3 regions of the Pandoraea pnomenusa genome follow, and region 1 is predicted to be linked to each of the others. Evidence: predicted binding sites of a transcription regulator. Region 1 holds the regulator's gene; each other region holds the start of a gene.
What was found. Region 1 encodes LexA, which represses DNA repair genes until DNA is damaged. Its sites were predicted from a motif close to ACTGTATNNNNATACAGT; they were not measured.
Positions count from the first base shown of each region.

Region 1 (9,638 bases):
GCTCGCCGGTGGGGAATTCGAGACTGACGTCGTCCAGCGCCGCGAATTCGCCGAAGCGCTTCGAAACATGTTGTACCTGAATGCTCATCTGTCCTGCTCCTCGATGCGATGTCCGGGTGTTGCCACTCAGGCCGACAAGGCGTCTTCGCGACGCGCCGCCTTGTCCTGCGCCAGCTTGCGCTCGGCCCACAGCTTCAATGCCAGCGTGGCCAGGGCGAGCAGCGCGAGCACCGACGCCGCCGCGAACGCGCCGACCGTGTGATAGTCGTTGTATTCGATCTCCACATGCAGCGGCAGCGTGTTCGTCTCGCCGCGAATGTGGCCGGAGACCACCGACACCGCACCGAACTCGCCCATGGCGCGCGCGTTGCAAAGGATCACGCCGTACAGCAACCCCCATTTGATCTTGGGCAGCGTCACGCGTGTGAACACCTGCCATCCGCTCGCCCCCAGCACGCGGGCGGCCTCCTCCTCCTCGCCGCCCTGCGCCTGCATCAGCGGAATCAGCTCGCGCGCAACGAACGGGAACGTGACGAACACCGTCGCCAGCACCAGTCCCGGGAGCGCGAAGACGATCTTCAGGTCGTGCGCCTCAAGGAAATCCCATAGCGGCCCCTGACGACCGAAGATCAGCAGAAACGTCATGCCGGCGATCACGGGCGAGACCGAGAACGGCAAGTCGATGAGCGTGGTCAGCACGCTCTTGCCCCTGAAGTCGAAACGCGCGATCGCCCAGGAGGCCGCCACGCCGAACACCAGGTTCAGGGGCACGGCGATCGCCGCGATCGACAGCGTCAGGCGCATGGCGCCAAGCGCATCGTCGTTCGTCAGCCCCGCCCAGTACGCCGTCGCGCCCTTGCCCAGCGCGGTCACGAAGACCGACGCGAGCGGCAACACCAGAAACAGCGCGAAGAACACGAGCGCCACCGCGATGAGCAACACCTTGACGAGGGCGGGCTCGTCGGTCGGATCGGCCTTGCGCGTGTGTGCCGACCGCGGCATGGCGCGCGATATTGCGAGGGAATCGGACATGCTCTGGACGTTCTCCGAAGTCATGCGCCGCCGACGCGGCGTCCCGAATGACGGCGTTGCAGCCACCATTGCAGGGTATTGATCAGAAGCAGCAATACGAACGAGATCGCCAGCATCACCACGGCCAGCGCGGCAGCGCCCGCATAGTCGAATTGCTCGAGCTTGGTGACGATGAGCAGCGACGTGATTTCCGAAACCATCGGGATGTTGCCCGCGATGAAAATCACCGAGCCATACTCGCCAACGGCGCGCGCGAAGGCCAGCGCGAAACCGGTCAGCAAGGCGGGCAGCACCGCCGGCAGGATCACGCGACGCAACGTTTGCCAACGCGTGGCGCCCAGGCACGCGGCCGCCTCCTCCTGTTCGCGCTCGAACGCTTCGAGCACCGGTTGGAGCGTACGCACCACGAACGGCAGCCCGATGAACGTGAGCGCCACGAAGATGCCCAGCGGCGTGAACGCGATCCTGATGCCGAGCGGCTCGAACCAGCGTCCGATCCAGCCGTTGGGGGCATAAATTGCGGCCAGTACGATACCGGCCACGGACGTCGGCAGCGCGAACGGCAGGTCGACCAATGCATCGACGAAGCGCTTGCCGGGAAAGGTGTAACGCACCAATACCCATGCCAGGACGAAGCCGAACACGGCGTTGAGCACGGCAGCCGCGAGCGAGATGCCGAACGTGAGGCGGTACGACGCCAGCACGCGCGGCGAGCTCACGGCGGCCACGAAACTCGCCGCGTCGAGCGAACTCGCCTTGACGAAGATCATCAGCAACGGCACCAGCACCACGAGGCTCAGATATGCCACGGTGTAGCCCATCGTCAGGCCGAAGCCGGGCAAGGCGCTGGGCTTTCGCCAAACCGGAAACCATGCGGTACTCATGCGAGGATCCTCAAGCGCGCGCGTCGCTCACTTCTTGGTGTAGATCTGGTCGAAGATGCCGCCGTCGGCAAAATGCTTCGCCTGCGTCTTCGTCCAGCCGCCCAGGTCGGCGTCGACGGTGTAGAGCCGCAGCTTCGGATACTGCGCCTCGTACTTCCTTGCGATTTCCGGTGAACGCGGACGATAGAAGTGTCTGGCGGCAATCTCCTGCCCCTGCGCAGAGTAGAGCCACTGCAGATACGCCTCGGCGACCTTGCGGGTACCGTGCTTGTCCACGTTCCTGTCGACCACGGCGACCGGCGGTTCGGTCAGAATCGACGACGACGGCACGACGATGTCGAACTTGTCCGGGCCAAGATCCTTCACCGAGAGCAGTGCCTCGTTCTCCCACGCGATCAGCACGTCGCCGATACCGCGCTCGACAAAGGTGGTCGTGGCGCCGCGCGCGCCCGAATCGAGCACGCCGACATTCTTGTAGAGCGCCTTGACGAAGTCCTGCGCCTTCTGCTCGTTGCCGCCCGGCTGCTTGAGGGCGTAGAGCCACGCGGCGAGGTAGTTCCAGCGCGCGCCGGCCGACGTCTTGGGGTTCGGCGTGACAACGCTGATGCCCGGCTTGACGAGATCGCCCCAATCCTTGATCTGCTTGGGATTGCCCTTGCGCACGAGCAGCACGATGGTCGACGTGTAGGGCGTGGCGTTGTCGGGCAAGCGCTTCTGCCAGTCCTTGCCCACCAGTCCGGCCTGCGCCAGTTCATCGATGTCGGCCGAAATGCCGAGCGTGACTACGTCGGCCGGTGCGCCGTCGAGCACGGTGCGGGCCTGCTTGCCCGAGCCCCCGTGCGACGCCTTGACCGTGACCGTGTCGCCGGTGGCCTGCTTGTAATGGGCTTCGAATGCCTTGTTGTAGTCCGCGTAAAGCTCGCGCGTCGGGTCATACGATACGTTGAGCAGCGAGAGACTCGCCGCATGCGCCTGCACCGTCATCGTCGCGGCAAGCGCCAGTGCGCCCATCGCGACTGCCAGCCTGTTAGCTTTCCATCCCCGTGCTGCATTGCTCATGACTTGCACTCCTTGTTTGCTTCTCGTGTGTAGGAGGCCAGTCTATGAGGGCGTCTAAATAATTAAAAATAATATTTTTGCTTTTGTTTATACCGGAATATGGATTAGAGATTTTGTGCTGAAGACGATCGCCACGCGGGGCGCATGGCGTTGGGGAACGGCGCAATCGGTGGGAGAGATGGCAAAAGCGCACGAACCTCATGCACTACATGAAGTTTTCCCTTGCCTTTTTGCAAACACTGTACAAAAATACAGCCACCTGTGCTTCCATACAGTGATGCCATGATCAAACTTACCGCCCGTCAACAGCAGGTCTACGAACTGGTTCAGCAAGCCATCGAGCGCACCGGCTTTCCGCCAACGCGTGCGGAGATTGCCGCCGAACTCGGCTTCTCTTCCGCCAACGCCGCGGAGGAGCACCTGCGGGCATTGGCGCGCAAAGGCGTGATCGAACTGGCCGCCGGTCAATCGCGCGGCATCCGCCTCAAGCGTCTGGACGAAGCCGGCGGTTCGCATCAGTTCACGTTGCCGCACATGGGCCTGATGCAACTGTCGCTGCCGCTCGTGGGTCGAGTCGCGGCGGGTAGCCCGATTCTGGCGCAGGAGCACATCGAGCGCAATTTCCAGTGCGATCCGAACATGTTCGCGCGCCAGCCCGACTACCTGCTGAAGGTGCGCGGGATGTCGATGCGCGACGCCGGCATTCTCGACGGCGATCTGCTGGCCGTGCAGAAGGCGGCCGACGCCCGTGAGGGACAGATCGTGGTGGCGCGTATCGGCGACGACGTCACCGTCAAACGTTTCCATCGCGTGCCTGGCGGTGTCGAGTTGATTGCCGAGAACCCCGACTTCGAGAATATCAACGTCGACGAAGGCAGCGGCGACTTTGCGCTGGAAGGCATTGCGGTCGGCCTGATTCGCAGCAACGACCTCTAAGCGCGATCACGGGATCGGCGTTACCTGACGCCGCCCCCGACTCCCAGAAGACTTTGCTTTTCCGACTGCGCCGGGCTGGGTCCGGCGCCCGTGTCCTGCTGCGCTCGCGATTCGTCAAAACCGCGGCAGGACGCGCCCCTCAGACCCACATTGGAAGAAGGATTGCATCATGGCTCGACTCTTTGGTTTGCTGCGTACGTCGTTTGGTCAACCGCGCGTTCGTGCGACATCGCAGACCCGGTTGTCGGCGGTCTACGGCCTCTCCGCACTCTCCGGCCCCTACGCTTCGGCACCCGCCATCGCCCGTTCCTACACCGTGCCTGCCCGAACGCGCACGACCGCCCTGCCCCGCACGCTCGTGGCGGCGACGTCGTCCGCAACACGTCGCACCTGCCCTGCGGGCAAGGCCGCCAAGGCATCGCGCGACGTGCGCGAGTTGCCGCGGCGCGATCTCGCCGCATCGGCCGAAGCCCACGATGTCCGCGTGTACCGCGACGTGTCGCATATCGTGATGGTCGGCAGCATCGCCGATATCTGCCGCAAACTCGATCAGGCCGTGGGCGAGCAATTCTGTCAGGCCGCCGTGTGACGCATCACCCCGGCGAGCGCGGTGCTGCCCGCTATTGCCCGAGGTCGCGCAACGGATGGTCCGCGCCTTGGCGCTCGCCGTCGAAAAATCGCGCGATGTCCGCGGGCTTCACGTCCTCGATGCGCTCATGCTGCCAGCGCGGCTTGTGATCCTTGTCGACGACCATCGCGCGGATCCCTTCCACACCCTCGGCCCCGCTGCGGCCGTCGAGGTTGAAGACACTACGCATCATCAACCACTCTTCTCGCAAATCGTCCGCCAGCGGCATATGTCGTGCGCGGCGAACTTGCTCGAGCGTCACGCATACCATCAGCGGCGAACGTTTGGCGCGCAACAGGTCTTCCGTTTCCTGCGCCCAGCCAGAATACTCGCAGCGCGCCTCGCGCTGGAGCGATTTCAGTATTGTCGGCATGTCGGCCAGACCGAAGTGGCTGTCGATGACATCGCGCAACGGGGCGAGCTTGCCCGGTGCGAGCCCCGCGGGCGGCAGGCTTTCACGCACGAACGTGCGAGCCGCATCGAGTACGGCGTCGCTGTCGCCCCATGCCCCGTTCGCCAACCGGTCACACAACACAGGCAGCAACGCGCGCGGCAGCACGACATCGGCCAGACCGATTTCGCAGGCATCGACGGCGCCGAATACGATCCCCGTGGTACCGAGATACTCCCCGAGATGACCGGCGAGATTCGCGAGGAAGTAGCCTCCGCCGACATCGGGAAACAGGCCGATCGCCGTTTCCGGCATTGCCATGCGCGTGGCCTCGGTCACGATACGCAGTGCGGCCCCTTGCGAGATTCCCATGCCACCGCCCATCACCACACCGTCCATCAGCGCGATATACGGTTTGGGATAGGTGGCGATTGCGTAGTTCAGCCGGTATTCGTCGGTGAAGAAGTCCATGATGTCGGTACGACCCGCGCTCACGGCTTCGTGGAAGTAGCGAATGTCGCCGCCCGCGCACAAACCCTTTTCGCCCTCCCCTTGCAGGACGACACCCAGCACCTTTGGGTCGTCGCGCCAGGCGTCGAGTGCCGACGCCATCGCCCGAATCATGTCGTGCGACAACGCATTGAGCGCCTTCGGGCGAGTCAGGGTGATGAAGCCGATACGGCCACGGATTTCGGTGCGAATGAATTCGGTCATGTCGGGGGCGGATGCTTCGAAAACGTCAAAGTGGGATGCGAAAAAAAAGCCGGCGCTAGGCACCGGCTTTCTTTCCAACTGACTGGCGTCGCTACGCGGCGGACCCGGGTCTGCCGCACACCGAAACCATCGCCGGCTTTTACTTCTCTTCGCGCGACGCACGCTTACGCTCGTGCTCCTTGAGGAAGCGCTTGCGCAGACGGATCGTTTGCGGCGTGACCTCGACCAGCTCGTCGTCGTCGATGAATTCGACGGCGTATTCGAGGCTCATGGCGATCGGCGGCACCAGGCGCACGGCTTCGTCGGTACCCGACGCGCGCACGTTCGTGAGCTGCTTGCCCTTGATCGGATTGACCACGAGGTCGTTGTCGCGGCTGTGAATACCGATGATCATGCCTTCGTACAGCGCGTCGCCCGGCGACACGAACATACGACCGCGGTCCTGCAGCTTCCACAGCGCATAGGCCACGGCAGCGCCATCGTCCTGCGAGATCAGCACGCCGTTGCGACGCTCGCCCAGCGAACCATCCTTGAGCGGAGCGTAGGCGTCGAAAATGTGGCTCATCAGGCCCGTGCCACGGGTCATCGACAGGAAGTCGCCCTGGAAGCCAATCAGGCCACGTGCCGGGATGCGGTATTCAAGGCGGGTACGGCCGCGGCCGTCCGACACCATGTCCAGCATTTCCCCCTTGCGACGGCCGATTTCTTCCATGACCGCGCCCTGGTGTTCATCTTCCAGATCGATGGTCAGCATTTCGTACGGCTCATGCTTCACGCCGTCGATTTCCTTGAGCACCACACGCGGACGCGACACGGCCAGTTCGTAGCCCTCGCGACGCATGTTCTCGATCAGAATCGTCAGGTGCAGCTCGCCACGGCCCGACACTTCGAAGACGGAATCCTCGTCCGTGTCCTTCACGCGCAGCGCCACGTTGTGGTTCAGTTCCTTGTCCAGGCGATCGCGAATCTGACGGCTCGTCACGAACTTGCCTTCGCGGCCGGCCAGCGGCGACGTGTTCACGCAGAAGTTCATCGTGAGCGTCGGCTCGTCGACGGTCAGCAGCGGCAGTGCTTCGGGCGTATCCACGTCGCAGATCGTGGCGCCGATGCCCACGTCTTCGATACCGTTGATCAGCACGATGTCGCCGGCTTCCGCGCCGTCTTCCGACATCACGCGCTCCAGCCCCTTGAAGGTCAGCACCTGGTTGATCTTGCGCTTGAGAATTTCGCCGTCCGGGCCCGAGCGCATCACCACTTGCTGGCCCGGCTTGATGCGGCCGCGCGTGATGCGACCGATACCGATACGGCCGACGAACGTCGAATAGTCGAGCGAGCTGATCTGCAGTTGCAGCGGCGCGTCCGGATCGGCGTCGCGCACGGGCACATGTTCGAGGATCGCGTCGAACAGCGGCTTCATCGTGCCCTCGCGCACATTCGAATCGAGGCTCGCGAAGCCGTTCAGGGCCGAGGCGTACACCACCGGGAAATCGAGCTGCTCGTTCGTGGCGCCGAGCTTGTCCATCAGGTCGAAGGTCTGGTCGATGACCCAGTCCGGACGAGCGCCCGGACGGTCGATCTTGTTGACCACGACGATCGGCTTCAGGCCAAGGCCCAGGGCCTTGCGCGTGACGAAGCGCGTTTGCGGCATCGGGCCTTCGACGGCGTCGACCACCAGCAGCACGCTGTCGACCATCGAGAGCACGCGCTCGACTTCACCGCCGAAGTCCGCGTGTCCCGGCGTATCGACGATGTTGATGTGGGTGCCTTCGTACTCGACGGCACAGTTCTTGGCGAGGATCGTGATGCCGCGCTCTTTTTCAATGTCGTTCGAGTCCATCACGCGTTCAGCGACTTGCTGGTTTTCGCGGAAGGTGCCCGACTGGCGCAGCAACTGGTCGACGAGCGTGGTTTTGCCGTGGTCGACGTGCGCGATGATGGCGATATTACGGAGAGCGCGGGTCATGAAGAAGGTGCTCGAAAAAGCCTTTGGAGAATCCGCGATTCTACCACTTGCGCATGTCCGGCGTCATGGCCTTTCTGCGATGCAACAACGCGCGGCGTCGCCGGCGGTCACGGCGTCCCGAAATCCATGCGGCCGTCCCGGCTCGCCGCCGCCCCCCCTCGAACCGGGCCCGGGCTGCCGCCATGCAGCATCCGGCATCTTTCCCTCTGATCCGGCCACAATATTTGCCTAGTCAACTATTGCATTGACTTGCAATTTATTAAGTGAACGCTATAATCGTGACTAGTCAACTATTGCAGCAACACGAAACATGTCCGAACCGCCCGTCTCCGTTTCCCCGACCGCGCCGACGTCGCAGCCCGACGCGCCGCACGGCGATCCCCCGCGCAACGCCTACGACATCGACGATTCCCTCGGGTATCTGGTCGCCCGCGTGCGTCAGTTGATTCTCGCGGAATTGACCAAGGAGACGTCGCAATACGGGTTGACGAGCACCCAGGCGACCATGCTGTACAAGGTCGCCACCGGCAAGAGCAAGACGGCGGCCGACCTGGCGCGCGATTACTGCATCGACGCGAGCGCCGTGACCCGGTTGCTCGACAGGCTCGAGGCGCACGGCCTGCTCGAGCGCGAGCGCAGCAAGATGGATCGGCGCACGGTGAACCTGAGCGCCACCGAAGCCGGCCATGCGATGGCCGACCGCATGCCGGACATCTTCGTGCGCGCCGCCGATCATCTGTTGCAGGGCTTTACCCCGGAAGAAGTAGGATTTCTGAAGAGCTTGCTGCGACGCGTGATCGTCAACGGCGAAGCCGGATGACGACGCGTCCGCGCCAACGCCTCAAGAAAAGCATGCCGAGTCCACGGTTTCACGCGCTCGTGCCGGCCCGAATTCCCGATCAATGTCAGTAGAAGACTTCACTCGTAAAGGTTTTGCGATGAAAGCGGCCTCACCTTTCCTCCCGCGTCAGCGGGTCCGCTCAGCGATTTCCGCCCTCAGCCTGGCGGTTGTCACGCTGGGCTTTGCCGGTTGTGCGAACTTCGCCGGCATCCATAGCGACAAGCAGATCAGCACACCCGATCAGTACCAGACCCAGCGCAGCCTGCCCTCCGAAGGCGGACAATGGCCGGGCACCGATTGGGCGCAGCGTTTCGGCGATCCGCAACTCGTGTCCCTGATCGACGAGGCGCTCGCCGGCAACCCGGACCTGGCGATGGCCGCCGCCCGCCTGAAGGCCGCGCAAGCCCAGACCGAAGGCGCCGCGGCGGCCCTGCTGCCCTCGGTCGGTTTTCAGGGCGACGTCTACCGCGAGAAGTTCACGGAGAACACCATCTATCCACCGGGTTACGGCGGCACGTGGTTCACCCAGGGCGACCTGACGGCCTCGCTGTCGTGGGAGCTCGACCTGTGGGGCAAGAACCGGGCGGCCCGCGCCCAGGCCACTTCGGCCGAGCGCGCGGAAGAGGCCGAAGACCAGGAAGTGCGGCTCGCGCTGGCCACCGCCGTGGCACGTTCTTACAACCAGCTGGCGCAGCAATACGCCCTGCACGACGTGCTCGAACGCGTCGCCAGACAGCGTGAGAACCTCGGCAAGCTCACGGCCGATCGCGTGCGTGCGGGCCTCGACACGCAGGTCGAACAGAAGCAGGCCGACAGCAACACGGCCGACATTCAGACCCAGATCGCGCAGCTCGACGGCCAGATCCTGCTCACGCGTCACCAGTTGGGCGTGCTGCTCGGCAAAGGGCCGGATCGCGGCCTCGATATCTCGCGACCGACGCTTGCCAAGCTGCCCACGCCCGCCCTGCCCGACAACCTGCCGCTGGCGCTGCTCGGCCGCCGCCCGGACATCGTCTCGGCCCGCTGGGGCGTGGAAGCCCAGCTCAAGGGCGTGGACGTGGCCAAGGCCCGCTTCTATCCCGACGTCAATCTCAACGCCGCCTTCGGGTTCTCGACGTTCGGACTGGGCAAGCTGCTCAACGCCAGCAGCCAGACCATTCAGGCCGGCCCGGTCATCTCGCTGCCGATCT
Region 1 covers NZ_CP009553.3:3,049,537-3,059,174, forward strand. Annotated here, with positions in the region: partial or broken gene LV28_RS37555 (sulfate/molybdate ABC transporter ATP-binding protein) at 1-88, opposite strand, end outside; gene cysW (sulfate ABC transporter permease subunit CysW) at 127-1,056, opposite strand; gene cysT (sulfate ABC transporter permease subunit CysT) at 1,053-1,916, opposite strand; gene LV28_RS37570 (sulfate ABC transporter substrate-binding protein) at 1,944-2,975, opposite strand; gene lexA (transcriptional repressor LexA) at 3,258-3,911, shown strand; gene LV28_RS37580 (hypothetical protein) at 4,081-4,500, shown strand; gene LV28_RS37585 (enoyl-CoA hydratase/isomerase family protein) at 4,532-5,644, opposite strand; gene typA (translational GTPase TypA) at 5,784-7,607, opposite strand; gene LV28_RS37595 (MarR family winged helix-turn-helix transcriptional regulator) at 7,918-8,427, shown strand; gene LV28_RS37600 (efflux transporter outer membrane subunit) at 8,546-9,638, shown strand, end outside.

Region 2 (9,638 bases), 2.2 Mb from region 1:
CCGAAAGCCCGCGCAATCCCCATGGCACAAATGAAAACGCCGGGACCCGAAGGCCCCGGCGCTCACCGATCGGTCGATCGGTCGATCGAGGACACCCGTCAGTCGTTGGCGTAGATATCGACGTCCTTGGTTTCCTTGATGAACAGCGTGCCGATCACGAAGGTCACGAGCGCGATCACGATCGGGTACCAGAGGCCGGAGTAGATGTCCCCCTTGGCGGCCACGATGGCGAAGGCGGTTGCCGGCAGGAAGCCGCCGAACCAGCCATTGCCGATGTGATACGGCAGCGACATCGACGTGTAGCGAATGCGCGTCGGGAACAGCTCCACCAGCATTGCCGCAATCGGACCGTACACCATCGTCACGAAGATCACCAGAATCGCCAGCAGGACCACGATCATCGGCTTGTTCATCTGGGCCGGGTCAGCCTTCGGCGGATAACCGTCGGCCTTGAGCGTGGCCGCCATGTTCGCCTCGAAAGCCTTGACCTGATCCTTGGCGTCCGCAGCCTTGCCATCCACCGACGCGATGACCTTGTCGCCGATCTTCACCGTCGCCATGGTGCCCGCCGGGGCGGTCTCGTTGTGATAGTTCAGGCCCGCGCGCGAAAGGAAGCTCTTCGCAATGTCGCACGAACTGGTGAACTTCGACGTACCCACCGGGTTGAACTGGAACGAGCACTCGTTCGGATCCGCGATCACCGTGATCGGCGAGCGCGCCGTCGCCGCTTCGAGGGCCGGGTTCGCATAGTGCGTCAGTGCCTTGAAGATCGGGAAGTACAGCAGTGCCGCGAGCAGGCAGCCGGCCATGATGATCGGCTTGCGACCGATCTTGTCCGACAGCGCCCCGAAGAACACGAAGAACGGGCTGCCGATCAACAGGCCCAGCGCCACCATGATGTTCGCGGTGTTGCCGTCGACCTTGAGCACCTGCGTCATGAAGAACAGCGCGTAGAACTGGCCCGTGTACCAGACCACGGCCTGACCGGCGGTCAGACCCACCAGCGCCAGAATCACGATCTTCAGGTTCTTCCACTCGCCGAACGACTCCTTGAGCGGCGCCTTCGATGCCTTGCCCTCGGCCTTCATGCGCTGGAATGCCGGCGACTCGCTCAATTGCAGACGAATCCACAGCGAGATCAACAAGAGCACGATCGACAGCACGAACGGCACGCGCCAGCCCCAGTCGGCAAACGCTTCCTCGCCCATGATCATGCGGGTGCCCAGAATCACGAGCAGCGACAGGAAGAGACCCAGCGTGGCCGTCGTCTGAATCCACGACGTGTAGAAGCCGCGACGGCCGTGCGGTGCGTGCTCCGCAACGTACGTGGCAGCACCACCATACTCGCCGCCGAGCGCAAGACCCTGCAGCAGGCGCATGGCGATGAAGATCACCGGAGCGGCGATGCCCCACGAGGCATAGCCCGGCAGCAGACCGACCACCAGCGTCGACAGACCCATCAGCGTGATGGTCACGAGGAACGTGTACTTACGCCCCACCAGATCGCCGATCCGGCCGAACACGATCGCGCCGAACGGACGCACCGCGAAACCTGCCGCAAACGACAGCAGCGTGAAAATGAACGCCGCCGTGGGGTTGATGCCGGAGAAGAATTGCTTGCTGATGAAGGCGGCCAACGAACCGGCCAGGTAAAAGTCGTACCACTCGAACACCGTGCCCAGCGACGACGCAAAGATGACCTTTCTTTCTTCTGCGGTCATCGGCGCGTGGGAGGTGGCTGTCGTTGCAGTAGCCATGCGGTTGTCTCCTGTAATGTAAGCACGCCCCTGGGACGCACCCGGGCCGTTGCAACTGATTATTGGAGCGCAACCTTACCGCCGTCTGACGCCAAACTGACTCGAAGCTTACGCCGCTAGGGAATTACCCTCGGCTTTCGCATGAAATTGAACGTATTTCGCGTGTTTTCGTCACGCATGAGGGTTTTCGATAGGCCCATCGGCGAGCGGTAACGTGACCCGGATGAGCGTGCCGGTCGCTTCGGGATGCTGCGCATCGACATGGTCGAGTACGCTCACGTCGCCGCGATGGATCTGCACGATCTCGCGCACGATCGCCAACCCCAGACCGCTGCCGTCACTGTCGCTGCCAAGAATTCGATAGAAGCGTTCGAACACGCGCGGGCGTTCCGTCGAAGGAATGCCGGGCCCCGTATCTTCGACCTCGAGATGAACGAAGCCGTCGGACGCTTCATGCCGCAGACGCACCGTCACCTTGCCGCCAACGGGCGTATAGCGGATCGCGTTGTCGATCAGGTTGTTGAGCATCTCGCGCAGCATCACGGGCTGGCCCGACAGATGCACCGGGAACGGCGGCTCCTCGAAACCCAGATCGATGCGCTTGGCAAAGGCGGCCTGAAACCAGTCCTGCATCGCGCTGCGGGCCAGCAGGCTGAGGTTGACCGGCGTGAACGCGGCGGCGTCGTTCGCGCTGTTCTCCGCCCGCGCGAGCGCGAGCAACTGGTTGACGAGCCGCGCGGCCTGCTCGGAGCTCACCGCGATTTGCGAGAGAGAGCGACGCAGCTCATCCGGCGAGGTCTGGCGCAATGCCAGTTCGGCCTGCATGCGCAGCCCGGCGAGCGGTGTCTTGAGTTGATGCGCGGCGTCGGCAATGAAACGTTGCTGCAGCTTCATGTTCTGTTCGAGACGTTCGAGCAGATCGTTGAGCGAATTGACGAGGGGCGCGATCTCCGGGGGCGCCTGGCGTGCCTCGAGCGGCGACAGGTCGTCGGGGCGCCGGGCGCGAATGTGTTCCTGCAACGCATGCAACGGCGCGAGGCCGCGCGACAGGCCGAACCAGACGAGCACGATCGCCAGCGGCAGGATCACGAACTGCGGCAGGATCACGCCCTTGATGATTTCGTTGGCCAACTGACTCCGCTTGTCGAGCGTCTCCGCCACCTGTACGAGCGCCATGCTGCCGGGCGGCGCCATGCGCGGCAGGTCGACATAGGTAAAGGCCACGCGAATGTCGTTGCCTCCCACGGTTTCGTCGCGGAACTGGACCACGCCGGGTTGCGGACGGTCGTCTTCGTGCGGCAGCGGCAGCTCGGCGGTTCCGGCGACGAGTTCTCCCTTGGCACCGAGCACCTGGAAGTAGACGTTGTCCGTGGTGTCGGCGCGCAGCAGATCGCGCGCGGGCATGGGTAGCGTCAGCGTGACCTGGCCGCGATCGGTGTGCACCTGCTGGGCGAGGACGTAGGTGTTGGTCTCGAGCGCCCGATCGAACGGGCCGTTGGCAATCGATTTCGCAACGAGATACGTCACGGCGATGCTCATCGGCCAGAGCAGCAGCAGCGGCGCGAGCATCCAGTCGAGAATTTCGCCGAACAGCGAGCGCGGCGGCGGCTCGGCTTCGCGCTCGAGCGGTGCGCCGAATCCCGGGCGCACGAAGGGATCGGCGTAGGGGTCGAAGGGATCGGCGGCCTCGGGCGCAGACACGTCGTGGTCGGGCGTTGCCTTGTCGCGGCGGGCGGATGCGCGCGGCGCGCCGTGGGACGTCGCGTCCGGGGTCGCTTGCGCGGTGCGATTGGAATGGCGGAAGCTCAGGCGCATCGGACAGGAGAACGAAAGGAGGCGAGACCGAAACCGGGGCCGAAACCGGAAAGGGGAGTCACACCGGGATCGCGGAGATTCGTCGCGGGCCCCGCCGCGCCGGGGACGCGGCAACGCCATACACGTCCTTTCCGTCGAGACCGCACCACGGTCGTCAGGCGGCGGTGGCGGGCGCGGTGGCCGGCTTCTCCAGACAATACCCCAGCCCGCGGATCGTGGCGATACGCACGCCGCTCGGCTCGATTTTCTTGCGCAGCCGGTGCATGTACACCTCGATGGCGTTGTTGCTCACCTCCTCACCCCAGCCGCAAAGGTGATCGACGAGTTGCTCCTTGGAGACGAGTCGGCCTGTACGCAGCAGCAATACCTCGAGCAATTCGAGCTCGCGCGCGGACAGGTCGAGCATCTGCTCATTGATATAGGCGGTGCGCCCGACCTGATCGAAACTGAGCGGCCCGTGACGGATGACGGTCGAGCCGCCGCCGGCACCGCGTCGCGTGAGCGCGCGCACGCGAGCTTCGAGCTCGGCCAGCGCGAACGGCTTCGCCATGTAGTCGTCGGCGCCGAGATCGAGACCTTTGACGCGCGCATCGACACTGTCGGATGCCGTCAGGATCAGCACGGGCAAATGGGAATTGCGGGCACGCAAGCGACGCAGCACTTCGTGACCGGGCAGGCGGGGCAGGCCGAGATCGAGAATCAGCAGATCGAACGTCTGGGCGGAGAGTGCGGAGTCGGCCTCGAGCCCGGTCTTGACGTGATCGACGGCGTAGCCCCCCTGGCGCAGTGAGCGGGTCAGGGCGTCGGCCAGAATGCTGTCATCCTCTGCGATGAGAATTCGCATGGGCGTGATAGGCTGGTTTAGGCACCGGCGCCTGACGGCGGCGGTGTGTCTCCTGTGATGTTGCGGCGCGTGGTTCGCGGCTTTTTTTGTCGTTTCGGCGTTTTCGGACAACAGGGGCTTGCAAATAGCACTGGTTTTTTATACAGTACCGGCAATCACGCGTCACTCGAGCCGTCTCGCTCATCATATCAAAGGACGATTCATGGAAGAAAGCAAGAAAGGGTCTGCCAATCTGTCGGCCGAGAAAGGCAAGGCGCTTGCCGCCGCCCTCGCGCAGATCGAGAAGCAATTCGGCAAGGGCTCGATCATGCGTCTGGGCGACGGCGAGGTCGAAGCGGACATCCAGGTCGTCTCGACCGGCTCGCTGGGGCTGGACATCGCGCTCGGCGTCGGCGGCCTGCCGCGCGGCCGCGTGATCGAAATCTACGGCCCGGAATCGTCGGGGAAAACCACGCTCACGCTGCAGGTCGTTGCCGAAATGCAGAAGATCGGCGGCACGTGCGCGTTCATCGACGCGGAGCACGCGCTCGACGTCGGCTACGCCAGCAAGCTGGGCGTCTCGGTGCCGGATCTGCTGATCTCGCAGCCGGACACGGGCGAGCAGGCACTGGAGATCGCCGACGCCCTGGTGCGTTCGGGCTCCATCGACCTCATCATCATCGACTCGGTGGCGGCACTGGTGCCCAAGGCCGAAATCGAAGGTGAAATGGGCGATTCGTTGCCGGGTCTGCAGGCGCGTCTGATGTCGCAGGCGCTGCGCAAGCTGACCGGCACGATCAAGCGCACGAACTGCACGGTGATCTTCATCAACCAGATTCGCATGAAGATCGGTGTGATGTTCGGCAACCCGGAAACGACCACGGGCGGTAACGCGCTGAAGTTCTACTCGTCGGTGCGTCTGGATATCCGCCGTATCGGTTCGATCAAGAAGGGTGACGAGGTGGTCGGCAACGAAACCCGCGTCAAGGTCGTGAAGAACAAGGTCTCGCCGCCGTTCCGCGAGGCAATTTTCGACATCCTCTACGGCCAGGGCATTTCGCGCGAAGGCGAGATCATCGATCTGGGCGTGAATGCAAAGATCGTCGAAAAGGCCGGTGCCTGGTACAGCTACAACGGCGAGAAGATCGGTCAGGGCAAGGACAACGCGCGCGAGTTCCTGCGCGAGAATCCGGATATCGCCCATGAGATCGAGAACAAGGTCCGCGCATCGCTTGGCGTGACCGCGATCAACGAGACCGGCGAGATCGAAGCAGACGAGGCCTAATCCTCCTCAGTCGAAACGGCAACGCGACGCCACATGGCTTCGCGTTGCCGTTTTTGTTTTCTGACTGCGTTCGCGCGATTTGCGCCACGATGAGCTCATGATTCAGCGACGTCCTCCCCGAGATCCGAACGCTGCGCCGCCGCCGCCCGGCGACGAAGCCGTTGCGGCAAAGCCGTCGCGCAAACCCGTGCTGAGCCTCAAGGGGCGCGCGCTGTCTTACCTCGCGCGTCGCGAATACAGCCGTGCGGAGTTGCGTCGCAAGCTGGCGCCTTATGCCGATGCGGAAGATCCCGAAGCACTCGATCGCCTGCTCGACAGCCTCGAGCACGAGCGCTGGCTATCCAATGAGCGGTTCGCGGAAAGCGTGGTGAACCGACGCGCGTCGCGCCTGGGGACGACGCGTATCGTGGGCGAGCTCAAGCAACATCAGGTCGATCCCGAGACGGTCGCCACGCTCACCGAGCAGCTCCGCGCCACGGAACTCGCCCGCGCCCGCGCCGTATGGCAAAAAAAGTTCGGTGAAGTCGCCACCACCCCGGAAGCGCGGGCCAAGCAGATGCGGTTTCTGGCTGCACGGGGCTTTTCAAGTACCGTTATCAGCAAAATCGTGCGTGGCGCCGACGAGTTTTCGGACGACGCCTGACGCGCATACCTTCGCTTTCGTCATGAATCGATGGCGATTCATCGGCATTTATCGGCAACAGGCGCGTGCGGTGCATTGCTTCACAACCCGCATGAACGCTGACATGACGACGACATGAAACTCGCGTGACGCGTCGTGCCTCGCTTATCGCGATATGGCGTTGCACCATGCGTGCGTCTCCCCATCAATTTTGATAAACCGACCGACGGGTCGGCGAATTCCCCCTTATGCAGCGGGCGTCTGCTGCACTGCGGCAGGACACGCCGCTGCCTATGCTAGAATCAAGATCTTTCCGCGTTCATGCATTGCACACTCTCGCATGCCGCTCTCTGAGCCCGCCCCTCGTACCCTGCGTCACCGCCGCACGATCGCTGTCGAAGCGTATTCGCGCGACGACGGCCTATGGGACATTGAAGCCTGCCTGACCGACCACAAGGATCGGGACTTTGCATTGGCGACGGGGCTTCGCAAGGAGGGCACGCCGATTCACGAGCTCTGGCTGCGTGTCACGATCGACGAGAATTTCGAGGTGCGTGACGCCGAAGCCGTCTCCGATTGGGTGCCATATCCCGGCATTTGCGACCGGATCGGCCCGGATTACCGTCAGTTGATTGGCCTGAACCTGCGACGCGGCTTTCGCCATGCGGTTCGCGAGCGCCTTGGCGGCGCGGCGGGTTGTACGCATCTGACCGAACTTTGCAGTGTCCTGCCCACGGCAGCGATTCAGGCCTTTGCCGGCGTGGTGATTCACACGCCCGACACGGCGCTCAAGGCCGCCAATGACGCGCAGGCGTCGGCCCCTCCTTTCCAACTCGGACATTGTCACGCCCTTCGGTTTGATGGCGAGGCAGTGCGCCGGTTTTACCCGCGCTGGTTCAACGGCCGCGCAAACGATCGAGCGAACGAGCCCACGACGCCCGTCACAACAGAAGCGGTGCGCGATGGTGCCTCGACTCGCAAGCTCGAACCCAAACTTCCAACTCAGCAAGAAGGGAATCACGCATGAAGATTCATGAGTATCAAGGCAAGGAAATCCTCCGGAAATTCGGAGTCGCGGTGCCCCGCGGCATTCCGGCGTTTTCCGTGGACGAGGCCGTTAAGGCAGCCGAAGAACTCGGCGGTCCGGTTTGGGTGGTCAAGGCCCAGATTCACGCAGGCGGTCGCGGCAAGGGCGGCGGCGTGAAGGTTGCCAAGTCGATCGAGCAAGTGCGCGAATACGCCGGCCAGATCCTCGGCATGCAACTGGTCACGCATCAGACCGGTCCGGAAGGCCAGAAGGTCAATCGCCTGCTGATCGAAGAAGGCGCCGATATCAAGAACGAACTGTACGTCAGTCTGGTGGTCGACCGCGTCACGCAGAAGATCGTGCTGATGGGTTCGAGCGAAGGCGGCATGGACATCGAAGAAGTCGCCGAAAAGCACCCGGAACTGATCCACAAGGTCATCGTCGAGCCGTCGGTCGGCCTGACCGATGCCCAGGCCGACGACCTGGCCAAGAAGATCGGCATCCCCGACGCTTCGATCCCGCAAGCCCGCACGATCCTGCAGGGTCTGTACAAGGCCTTCTGGGAAACGGACGCCTCGCTGGCCGAAATCAACCCGCTGAACGTGAGCAGCAACGGCACGGTCACCGCGCTGGACGCCAAGTTCAACTTCGACTCGAACGCCCTGTACCGTCACCCGGAAATCGTGGCCTACCGCGATCTGGATGAAGAAGATCCGGCCGAAGTCGAAGCCTCGAAGTTCGACCTGGCCTACATCTCGCTCGACGGCAACATCGGCTGCCTGGTGAACGGCGCCGGCCTGGCCATGGCCACGATGGACACCATCAAGCTGTTCGGCGGCGAGCCGGCGAACTTCCTGGACGTGGGCGGTGGCGCCACGACGGAGAAGGTCACCGAAGCGTTCAAGATCATGCTGAAGAACCCGAACCTGACCGCCATTCTGGTCAACATCTTCGGCGGCATCATGCGTTGCGATGTGATCGCGGAAGGCGTGATCGCAGCCTCGAAGGCCGTCTCCCTGAAGGTGCCGCTGGTCGTGCGCATGAAGGGCACGAACGAGGACCTGGGCAAGAAGATGCTCGCCGAATCCGGCCTGCCGATCATTTCTGCGGACAGCATGGAAGAAGCTGCCCAGAAGGTTGTCGCGGCCGCCGCAGGCAAGTAACCAGAACAGTCGAAGCCTGACGCGGTGCGCCGCCCCGAGGGGTGAGCGTACGCCGGGCAACCAGACGAAGGAAATCAAGCAATGTCGATTCTGATCAACAAAGACACTAAGGTCATCACCCAGGGTATCACTGGCAAAACCGGCCAGTTCCATACCCGCATGTGCCGCGAATACGCGAACGGCAAGAACGCGTTCGTCGCCGGCGTGAACCCGAAGAAGGCCGGCGAAGACTTCGAAGGCATTCCCATTTTCGGTTCGGTCAAGGACGCCAAGGCGCAAACCGGCGCCACCGTGTCGGTGATTTACGTGCCGCCCGCGGGTGCCGCCGCCGCCATCTGGGAAGCCGTCGAGGCCGATCTGGACCTGGCGATCTGCATCACGGAAGGGATTCCCGTTCGCGACATGATCGAAGTGAAGGACCGCATGCGTCGCGAAGGTCGCAAGACCCTGCTCCTCGGCCCGAACTGCCCGGGCGTGATCACGCCGGACGAGCTGAAGATCGGCATCATGCCGGGTCACATCCACAAGAAGGGTCGCATCGGCGTGGTCTCGCGCTCGGGCACGCTGACGTACGAAGCCGTCGGTCAGTTGACCGCGCTGGGTCTGGGTCAGTCGAGCGCCGTCGGTATCGGTGGCGATCCGATCAACGGTCTGAAGCACATCGACGTCATGAAGATGTTCAACGACGATCCGGAAACGGACGCCGTGATCATGATCGGTGAAATCGGCGGTCCGGACGAAGCCAATGCCGCCGAGTGGATCAAGGACAACATGAAGAAGCCGGTCGTCGGCTTCATCGCAGGCGTGACGGCGCCTCCGGGCAAGCGCATGGGCCACGCTGGTGCGCTGATCTCGGGCGGCGCCGATACGGCCGAAGCCAAGCTGGAAATCATGGATGCCTGCGGTATCAAGGTGACCCGCAACCCGTCGGAAATGGGCCGTCTGCTCAAGTCGATCCTGTAATTTCCGCTGGATGACCGAAGCGCGCTTGCCGGAAACCGGCAGCCGCGCCGCCGGTCAGGAAAAAGGGAGCCCGGAGCATCGGGCTCCCTTTTTTGCTTTGGCGTTTTTCAGACGGCACGCGGAATTTACGTGAGCCGTTTGGCCGGCGCTGTGCGCCGCATGGGGCGCATCCGTTTTATTCGT
Region 2 covers NZ_CP009553.3:831,623-841,260, forward strand. Annotated here, with positions in the region: gene LV28_RS27835 (MFS transporter) at 99-1,757, opposite strand; gene LV28_RS27840 (sensor histidine kinase) at 1,929-3,572, opposite strand; gene LV28_RS27845 (response regulator transcription factor) at 3,727-4,416, opposite strand; gene recA (recombinase RecA) at 4,619-5,680, shown strand; gene recX (recombination regulator RecX) at 5,778-6,323, shown strand; gene LV28_RS27860 (DUF2889 domain-containing protein) at 6,643-7,329, shown strand; gene sucC (ADP-forming succinate--CoA ligase subunit beta) at 7,326-8,492, shown strand; gene sucD (succinate--CoA ligase subunit alpha) at 8,574-9,455, shown strand.
Region 2: a site for LexA is predicted at 4,546-4,563, ahead of recA (recombinase RecA). Genes of this name have one in related genera too.

Region 3 (9,638 bases), 490 kb from region 1:
GCGCCCGAGCCGCCCGCCTTGGCAGACGTCTTGCGCCCACGCTCCGTACCGACGCGGGCATCGACACCCTTGCCGGTGGCCGTGGCGGCCTTCGGCTTTCCGTCGCCGGTCAACGCCAGCAGGTTGATCTTGCCGTCCTTGTCGCGGCGAGCGGACACGTCGAGTCCGCTCACCGTGACGTCGTCGAGCACGGCCTGCCGCGCCCCGAGATCGAAATGGGAGAGCTTCGCCTGCGCCTTGGCCAACCGCAGCGGTGCGTCGCCCTTGATGCCGGTGAGCCATTCGACCTTCTCGAGCGTCGCCGTGGCGGGCGAAATCTGGACGTTCGGTTGCTTGTCGGGCGCGAACGCCGCAGTGAACCTGGCCTGCGCGCCGACGGTGCCGCTCTTCAGGTCGCCGGCCAGAGCGCCCTGCGCGAAGGGCAGCAAGGGAGCAAGGGCGATGGCCTCGGCGTCGAGCTCACCGCTGGCGTTGTACGCCGGCAGGCTGAACTGGCCGTGCGCCTTCAGCGAGCCGCCGCTCTGGAGGCCGAGCGACGCGTCGTAGGTGGCCGGATCCTTGCCCAGCGTCGAGAACTGCTTCACGCCGATCTGGATGTTCTCGAGCGCGAGGTTGGCGGGTTTCGCGCCGCGCTCGTCGGTCAGGCGCAGCTTGCTGTTCACGACCGAGAGTTCGCCCACGAGCAGGTCGAGCGGCGTGGGCTGCTCGGCGGCAATGGCCTTGGCCTGCGCGGCTTCGGCCGCAGAGGCGGGCGTGGCCGGGCGTGCCGTTTGCTCCGCCGCCACCTTGGGCGCCGACTTGGCGGCTTCGCTTGCCTGCGGCGACGCGGCCGCCTGATCGACCGCCTTGCCCACCGCCTTGATCACGGGGCGCTGCGGCGCGAGGGCCTTGGCGACATTGATCGAGCCATCCTTTTCCAGGGTGACCTGCTGGTCGAGCCCGTCGATGCGGACGCTGTCGATGTGATAAATGTTGCTCAGCGGCTCGACCTTGCCAAGCTTCACATCGATCTGCTTGACGGCAACCAGCGGCGAACCGTCGGGTTCCTTCACGACCGCGTCCGACAAGCCCGCCGTGCCCGTGAGCAGAACGTGATTGCCTGCCTTGTCTCGCGTGAAGCGCAGCTTCAGATCGGTGCTGATCGCGCCGCTCTTGATCTGCGCGGGCACGGTCATGGGCGAATAGCCGAGGTACTTCGGCACGTCGAGCCGGTCGAGCTTGATGTCGACCGTCGATTCGAGCGAGTCGGCGAACGGTTTTGTCTGCCCGGAAATGTGCAGCGGCGAGCCGTCGATGGACGCCTGCAGCAACGGCTGCACGAAGATGTCGGTGTCGGCCGGCAGGTTCGCGATGAACGGCACGCCGATCTGGAGATTGTCGACGACGTGCTTCTCGTTCTGCACGGTGTCGTCGAAGCGCACCGTGCCGTTCCTGATCTGGACGTTGTTCAGTGCAAAGCGCGCCGGCTTGGACGGCTCGGGCGAGGGCGGACCCGCCGTCGCGCGGTCGATGATGTCAGAGAAGTTGAAGCGTTGGGGCGCGGTGCGCACGATATTGATCACCGGCGTATCGACATAGAGCTCGTCGACCACGGGGGCCAGGCGAAACAGCGAGCCCCACGACGCGTTCACACGCAGCATGCCGACGTCCACGAAGGGCTGGCCCGGCGTCTTGTCGCCGATGTGCACCTGATGAAGGTCGAGGCGCAGCGTGTACGGGTTGAAGCTCACGTCGCCCACGCTCACCGGCCGTTGCAGGTACGTCGAGAGCTTGTCGACGGCGTAGTGCTTGAGTACCGCAGGCACCGTGAAATAGCCCACGACGCCGAAAACCGCAATGACCGCGGCGGCCCACAGGCCGCCTTTGCGCGCGCGTCGGCGTACGTCGGGGTCGCGCCCGAACGCTTGTGCGCGGGCGACGCCTTGTTGCAGACGGTTGCCGCCCGCGGAGGAATTCGTTGAGGGTTTGCGATCGTTCGCTTGCTCGGCCATGCGGTCTCCCGTAAGCAGCCAGTGAAGCACGCGCCGCGCCACTGGCGCGCGGCGGGACAGACCCGGGACCGGCCGCGGCAGCGGACGGGCCCCGGAAGGTCATGACGCGACCGTCAGGCCGGCGGCATGACCAGCGGGGCGATCGCGCCCGCGCGTTCGACGACGGCATCCGCCTGCCATTGGGCAGGTGCGAGCGAGTCGCCGCAGTAACCGTAGGCGGCGGCGACCGTGGCCATGCCGGCCGCCTTGCCCGCCTGAATGTCACGCAGGTCGTCACCAACATACACGATCCGCGCAGGCGCAATGCCGATGCACTCGGCGGCATACAACAACGGCGCGGGGTGCGGCTTGCTGTGTGGCGTCGTATCGCCCGACACCACGCAGGCAGCGCCGTCGGCGAGGCCGAGCAGCTTCACGAGCGGATCGGTCAGGCGTGCCGCCTTGTTGGTGACGATCCCCCACGGCAGTCCACGCTCGGCCAGCGCGGCGAGCAACGCCGGAATGCCGTCGAACAGTTGGCTGCGCACGCACAGGGCGGCTTCGTAATTGGCAAGGAACGCGTCGCGCAGCGACGCAAAGGCGGCATCTTCCGGGGCGACACCGAATGCACTGCCAATCAAACCGCGCGCCCCGTGCGACGCTTGCAAGCGCAGGGTTTCGTAAGGCCCGGGCGGCATGCCGCGGTCGATGCGCACCTTGTTGACGGCGGCAACGAGATCGGGCGCCGTGTCGGCGAGCGTGCCGTCAAGATCGAACAGCACGGCGCGCACGTCGCCGTCGAGCAGTCGCGCCGACGCGCCGTAAGACGAAGCGGAAACCAGGACGGGGGGTTCGAACATATCAGGCGTCACGCGTGCACGCGACCAGGTAATTGACGTCGGTATCGCGATTGATCGCGTAGCGCTTGCTGATCGGATTGTAGGTCAAGCCGCGTAAATCACGGATCGTGAGGCCGCTGGCACGGGCAAACGACGCAAGCTCCGACGGGCGAATGAATTTCGCGTAATCGTGGGTGCCGCGAGGCAGCATGCGCAGGAGGTACTCGGCGCCGACCACGGCCAGCAGCCAGGCTTTCGGATTGCGGTTGAGCGTGGAGAAGAACACATGCCCGCCGGGTTTGACGAGCGTGGCGCATGCCGCCACGATCGACGCGGGCGACGGCACGTGTTCGAGCATTTCCATGCATGTCACCACGTCGTACGTGCCGGCGTCGCGCGCTGCGAGGGCTTCGGCCGAAATTTCTTCGTACTCGATGGAAAGTCCGGCTTCGAGACTGTGCAGATCGGCCACGCCCAGCGCCTTCGTCGACAGGTCGATGCCTTTGACGCGAGCGCCCTGGCGCGCCATCGATTCGGTCAGGATGCCCCCGCCGCAACCGACATCCAGCACGCGTTTGCCCTGAAGCGGCACGTGTTGCTCGATCCAGTCGAGGCGCAACGGGTTGATCTCGTGCAGCGGCTTGAATTCGCTGTGCGGATCCCACCAGCGGTGGGCCAGTTCACTGAATTTGTTGAGTTCTTGCGGATCGGCGTTCATCAATTGCTCGTGGACATTGACGGCTTCGGGCAGGCGGGGAGCCGCGCGGTGGCGCGTGCCCGGTTGCCGGGGACGCCGGCGCGCCGTCGAGATGGGAGAAGTATAACGAAGTGAGTGCGCCCATGTCCAAAGCGCAAGGCGTGGCGCGGCTTGTCGGAAGACGGTGTCACGCGGGCAGGAGGCAGGGAGGCAACGGTGGCGTGTCGTCGGCGTGCCTTGCCGCGCGAGCGAGCGGGCGAACGTCCGTCGGACGCTCACCGGCACCGCGACGCCTCATCGTCGAATACCGTGAAGATGGCGAGGGCGTCAAATAGCGAGCCGGTCAGGCGGCAGCAGGCAGGTTCGCCAGTACCGCGCCGGGCTCGTGATAGGCGAGGCCGAGCGCATCGGCGACCCCGCGGTTGGTCACCAGGCCGCGCGCCACGTTCAGGCCCGCCAGCAGGTGGGGATCGGCGCGCATGGCGGCGACCGGCCCATGATCGGCCAATTGCAGGATGAATGGCAGCGTCACGTTGTTCAAGGCGAAGGTCGAGGTGCGCGGCACGCCGCCAGGCATGTTGGCCACGCAATAATGGACCACGCCCTCCACGACATAGACCGGATCGGCGTGCGTGGTGGCATGCGACGTTTCGCAGCATCCGCCCTGGTCGATGGCAACGTCGACGATCACGGCGCCCTTGCGCATTAAGCCAAGCATGGCGCGTGTGATCAGCTTGGGCGCGGCGGCGCCGGGGATCAGCACGCCGCCAACCACGAGATCGGCGTCGCGCAAGTGCGTTTCGATGGCGTGCTGCGTCGAATAGACCGTCTGGACGCGCCCGCCGAACTGCGCGCTGATGCGGCGCAGTGCGTCGACCGATTTGTCGATCACCGTGACTTGCGCGCCGATACCGACGGCGACCGTCGCGGCATTGGTCCCCACCACCCCGCCGCCGAGAATGACAACCTTGCCGGCTTCCACGCCCGGCACGCCCGAGAGCAACAGACCAAGCCCGCCGTGGGTCTTCTCCAGCGCGGTGGCGCCGGCCTGGATCGACATGCGTCCCGCGACTTCCGACATGGGCGCGAGCAACGGCAGACCGCCATTGGCGGACGTCACCGTTTCATACGCGATGCATGTTGCGCCACTCTGGATGAGGTCGCGGGTCTGCTCCGGGTCGGGAGCGAGGTGAAGGTAGGTGAAGAGCGTGTGGTGAGGACGCAGCCGCGCCCGTTCAACGGCCTGGGGCTCCTTGACTTTGACGATCAGCTCGGCCCGGTCGAAGACGTCGACGGCATTGGCGGCAATGTGTGCACCGGCGGCAGCGTAGACGGTATCGTCCATGCCGATGCCCGCACCGGCTTGCGTCTCGATCCACACCTCGTGCCCGCGTGCCACCACTTCGCGCACGGCTGCGGGCGTCATGCCTACGCGGTATTCGTGGTTCTTGATCTCCTTCGGTACACCGATTTTCATGATGCGTCTCCATTGTTGTGATGTGACGGCAATATGAGCACCTTCACGACCGCACGTGCCCCAAACAAAAACGGCACCCTAAGGTGCCGTTCGTGACATCAGGCGAAGGCCGGTTGGGCCTGCGCATCGGGCGCGCCGCTGTAGCGCGCCACCGACAGATCGTCGGCGAGAATGGCGGGTCGGCGACCTGACATCAGATCGGCCAGCAATTGGCCGGAGCCGCACGACATGGTCCAGCCCAGCGTGCCATGGCCAGTGTTCAGGAACAGATTGCGCAGGGCGGTGGCGCCGACGATCGGCGTGCCGTCCGGCGTCATCGGGCGCAGGCCGGTCCAGAACGAGGCTTCGGCCGTGTTGCCGGCGCCCGGATACAGATCGTTGACGACCATCTCCAGCGTGGCGCGGCGCGCGGGATTGAGCGTCTTGTCGTAGCCGACCACTTCAGCCATGCCGCCCACGCGGATGCGGTCGTCGAAGCGGGTCACGGCAATCTTGTACGTTTCGTCGAGCACGGTGGAGACCGGTGCCCGTTGTGCGTCCGCAATCGGTACGGTGATCGAGTAGCCCTTGAGCGGATATACCGGGATGTCGACGATGCCGCGCAGGAACGGCGTGGAATACGAGCCGAGGGCGACCACGTACGCGTCCGCGCGCTGCATCATGCCGGCGCACATCACGCCTTCGATCTTGTCGCCCGCGACCTGCAGGCCGTCGATCGGCATGTCGTAGCGAAACTTCACGCCGAGCGCCTCGGCCATGGCCGCCAGGCGCGTAGTGAACAACTGGCAGTCGCCGGTTTCGTCGTTCGGCAGACGCAGGCCGCCGGTGAGCTTGTGCGACACGGCCGCCAATGCCGGTTCGGCACCCGCGAGCGCCGAGCTGTCCAGCAGTTCGAACGGCACGCCGGCGTCTTGCAGTACGGCAATGTCGCGCGCAGCGTTTGCCAGTTGCGCTTCGGTGCGGAACAGTTGCAGCGTGCCGGCCTGACGGCCTTCATACGGAATACCGGTCTCGGCACGCAACGCGCGGAAGCAGTCGCGGCTGTATTCGGCGATCCGCACCATACGCTCCTTGTTGACGGCGTAACGCTCGGGCGTGCAATTGCGCAGCATCTGGTAAAGCCACTTGAGCTGAGTGAGCGTGCCGTCGGGGCGAATGGCAAGGGGGGCGTGCTTCTGGAACAACCACTTGATGGCCTTCGTCGGAATCCCCGGTGCGGCCCACGGCGACGCGTAGCCGGGTGAAATCTGGCCGGCATTGCCGAAGCTGGTCTCGAGCGCCGGACCCGCCTGGCGATCGAGCACCGTGACGTCGTGCCCGGCCTTTGCCAGGTAGTACGCGCTGGTGACACCGATGACGCCGCTGCCGAGAACGATGACCTTCATTGCGTTGACTCCTGTAAAACCATGGTTATCCAGTAATAATTCGCATGCTATTCTCGGATTCGTAGGTTTAGTTAATGTATATGGTCTGAATTCAGGAAAAAATAATGAGAGTTCAGCAGCAATCGGTCCGAACGCTGGACCGGCTCGACCGGCGCATTCTGACGTTGCTCCAACAGGACGGCCGGATGTCCATGAAAGACCTCTCCGAGCAGGTCGGGCTGTCGATCACGCCGTGCATCGAACGGGTCAAACGAATGGAGCGCGACGGTGTGATCATGGGCTACTTTGCCCGCGTGAATCCGGCGGCGCTTGGCGCGGCATTGCTGGTTTTTGTCGAGATCACGCTCGATCACAAGTCGGGCAACATGTTCGACCAGTTCCGCCGCGAGGTGCTGCGCATTCCGGAGGTGATGGAGTGCCATCTCATCTCGGGGGACTTCGACTATCTGATCAAAGCGCGCATTCGGGAGATGTCGGAATACCGCAAGCTGCTTGGCGACATCCTCCTGCAATTGCCCGGCGCGGTGCAGTCGAAGAGCTACGTTGTGATGGAGGAGATCAAGGAGACGCTGACGATCGCTGTCGAGGAGTGAGCGTGCGTGCTCAGAAGAGCGGCATCTGCGGGTTGGCACGGCTGTCGGCGTGCACGGCGGGGGACGCCGGCGGCGGCACCTTGAACTGATCGGTGCGCAGCGGCGGTCTGGCCTGATTGAGCCCCAGCTTGCGCGCGGCAAGATGAAAGCGCTGGCGGATCAGTTCGGCATGCAGGCCGGTTCCCGTCATGCGCTTGCCGAATTCGGCGCTGTTGTGCTTGCCGTCACGCACTTGCTCGATGAGGCTCATCACGTGGCGTGCCCGCATCGGGTAATTCGCCTCCAGCCAGTCGACGAAGACGTCGTGCACCTCGCTCGGCAGTCGCAGCATCACATACCCGGCGTAGGTCGCGCCCGCCTCGGACGCCGTGCTCAGCACGCGCTCGATATCGAAATCTGTCAGCGCCGGCACGATCGGCGCCACGATGACCCCTGTGGGGATTCCCGCATCGGTGAGTTTTCGCACGGCCTCGATCCGGCGCGCCGGCGTGTTGGCGCGCGGCTCCATCCGGCGTGCGATGTCCGCGTCGAGCGTGCCCACCGAAATGAACACCCGGGCCAGTCCACGTTGCGCCATGCGCGACAGGATATCGATGTCACGCGTGACCAGCGCCGATTTGGTAGTGATACCTACCGGATGGCCGAACGTCTCCAGCACCTCGAGCACGCTTCGCGTGATGCGGTACTCGCGCTCGATCGGTTGATACGGATCGGTGTTGGCGCCGAGCGCCAGCATGGCGGGCCGATAGCCGCGCTTGCGCAGCTCGGCGTCGAGCCGCTCGGCGGCATTGTGCTTCGCGTACAGGCGGGTTTCGAAGTCGAGTCCCGGCGACAGGCCGAGGTAGGCGTGGGTGGGGCGCGCGAAGCAGTAGGTGCACCCGTGTTCGCAGCCTCGGTAAGGGTTGATCGAGCGATCGAAGGGAATGTCCGCCGACGTGTTGCGCGAGATGATCGTTCTCGCACTTTCGAGCGCGACCTGCGTGACGAATTTGACTTCACATTCCTGGGCGGCGTCCGATTCATGACGGGTTTCGTCGCTCTCCCTGCGGTATTCGGAAAAGCGCGATTCCAGGTTGGCGACGGCGCCTCGGCCCTTGCGTGACGAGGGCGGCGCGAATGAGGAAGCCATGACACCTCTCCTTGATGGCGGTCCAGAACGCGAACGTGCGGCATTCGCGAGGGATGCTTGTCATTATACTGTGTTTTTGTACAGTATTTTGGCGAGGCGACAATGTCGGGAAATCGCGGGGCGAAGGGGTTGTGTCAAGGGCGCCGGGCTTCGGGGACGAACGCGACCCCTTGCCGTGTGGCGCGGGGTGGGGTGGTCCGGTGTGCCTGGCGGCGACTATTCGGCGCTGTCGTGTGGCGTGGGCGCCGCGGCGGCGGGGGGCAGATAAGGTGCGATGGCGCGGGCAATGGCGTCGAGGGCCGCGCCATCGGCGCCGGGGCGCTGGCGGGCGAGACGTATGGCGCGCAGCGTGAGAAGCGAATACAGGGTGGCGTGGTTGCCGCCCATGGAGGCCAGGGCTTCCGTATGCCGCATGACGATGCCCGCGTCGCCGCGCGACACTGGACCGGCGAGCGCGCCAGACAGTCCGCGTTCGCGCGCGGCGTTGAGCGTTCCCATGACGAGCGGCCACATCGCGTCGCGCGCTGCGTCTTCGGGCATGCCGACCGCGTGCCAGAGCTGTGTGGCTTCTTCGAGCAGGCAGAGCAGGAAGCTCGCGGCGTAGTTGGCACCCGCGTGATACCGCATGCGTTCCCCGGCAGGGATGGACAGGGCGCGGCAGCCAATCGCATTCGCCAGCGCGTGCAGCGCATCATTGAGCGGGCCCTCGGCCTCGATCGTGATGGTGCTGCCGGACAGGCGCGTGGCGTCGTCGTCGAGGCCGGCGAAGAGGAACAGGGGGTGAAAGCCGCCAATCTCAGCGCCGTGGCGCGCCGCTGGGGCCAGCAGTGCAACTTCCGACGCCCCGCTGCAATGGACCAGCGCCTGCCCGGCACGAGGCGCGAGATGCGAGGCGCAGGACGCGATGGCGTCGTCGGGCACGGTCAGGAAGACAAGATCGGCGTGCGCGAATACGGCACCCATTGCCTCCGGGCGGTCGATCGCGATCGCGCGGCATCCCGAGGTGGCGTCGGCCACGCGCTTCGCGGCGTCGAGCCGGCGGCTGGCGATCACCGTCACATCGTAGCCCGCGTTCGCCGAGGCGCTCGCGAGTGCTCGGGCCACACGTCCGGCGCCGACGAAGCCGAGTGTCGGCCGGACATTCGGGTTGGGGGTGTGCGGTGTGCTCACGTTGGGCGGTTGCGTAAGTTACTGCGAGAGGCGGTTCGGCGTGTCGTGCGTTTCAAAGTAGGTCTGGAACGCGACAGCAAATCCGACCATCATGAGCATCGCCCCCACGAAAAGCGAGACGGCAACGATGATGACGGCCGTCCATCCCGAACGAGACTTCAGTGGGGTGCCGGTATTGAACTGGGCGTTCCACCGTTCGTCCGGACGAAGTCCGTAGACGATGGCGGCGAGGAACGCCGAGAACAGCGAAATCGCGCCCAGGATCGTCAGTGCCCAGCCCGCGGGAGAACGCAGCTCGCTCGTGACCAAAAGCCCCCAGCCGGCGACACCGCACGCCGATCCCGCGATATGAGCCCAGCCGAAGCGATCGCGCAGACC
Region 3 covers NZ_CP009553.3:3,543,930-3,553,567, reverse strand. Annotated here, with positions in the region: gene LV28_RS39950 (DUF748 domain-containing protein) at 1-1,991, opposite strand, end outside; gene LV28_RS39945 (HAD-IA family hydrolase) at 2,105-2,830, opposite strand; gene ubiG (bifunctional 2-polyprenyl-6-hydroxyphenol methylase/3-demethylubiquinol 3-O-methyltransferase UbiG) at 2,832-3,530, opposite strand; gene ald (alanine dehydrogenase) at 3,850-4,983, opposite strand; gene LV28_RS39930 (D-amino acid dehydrogenase) at 5,082-6,368, opposite strand; gene LV28_RS39925 (Lrp/AsnC ligand binding domain-containing protein) at 6,473-6,961, shown strand; gene LV28_RS39920 (PA0069 family radical SAM protein) at 6,972-8,090, opposite strand; gene LV28_RS39915 (Rossmann-like and DUF2520 domain-containing protein) at 8,307-9,260, opposite strand; gene LV28_RS39910 (TM2 domain-containing protein) at 9,279-9,638, opposite strand, start outside.
Region 3: a site for LexA is predicted at 8,158-8,175, ahead of LV28_RS39920 (PA0069 family radical SAM protein). Genes of this name have one in related genera too.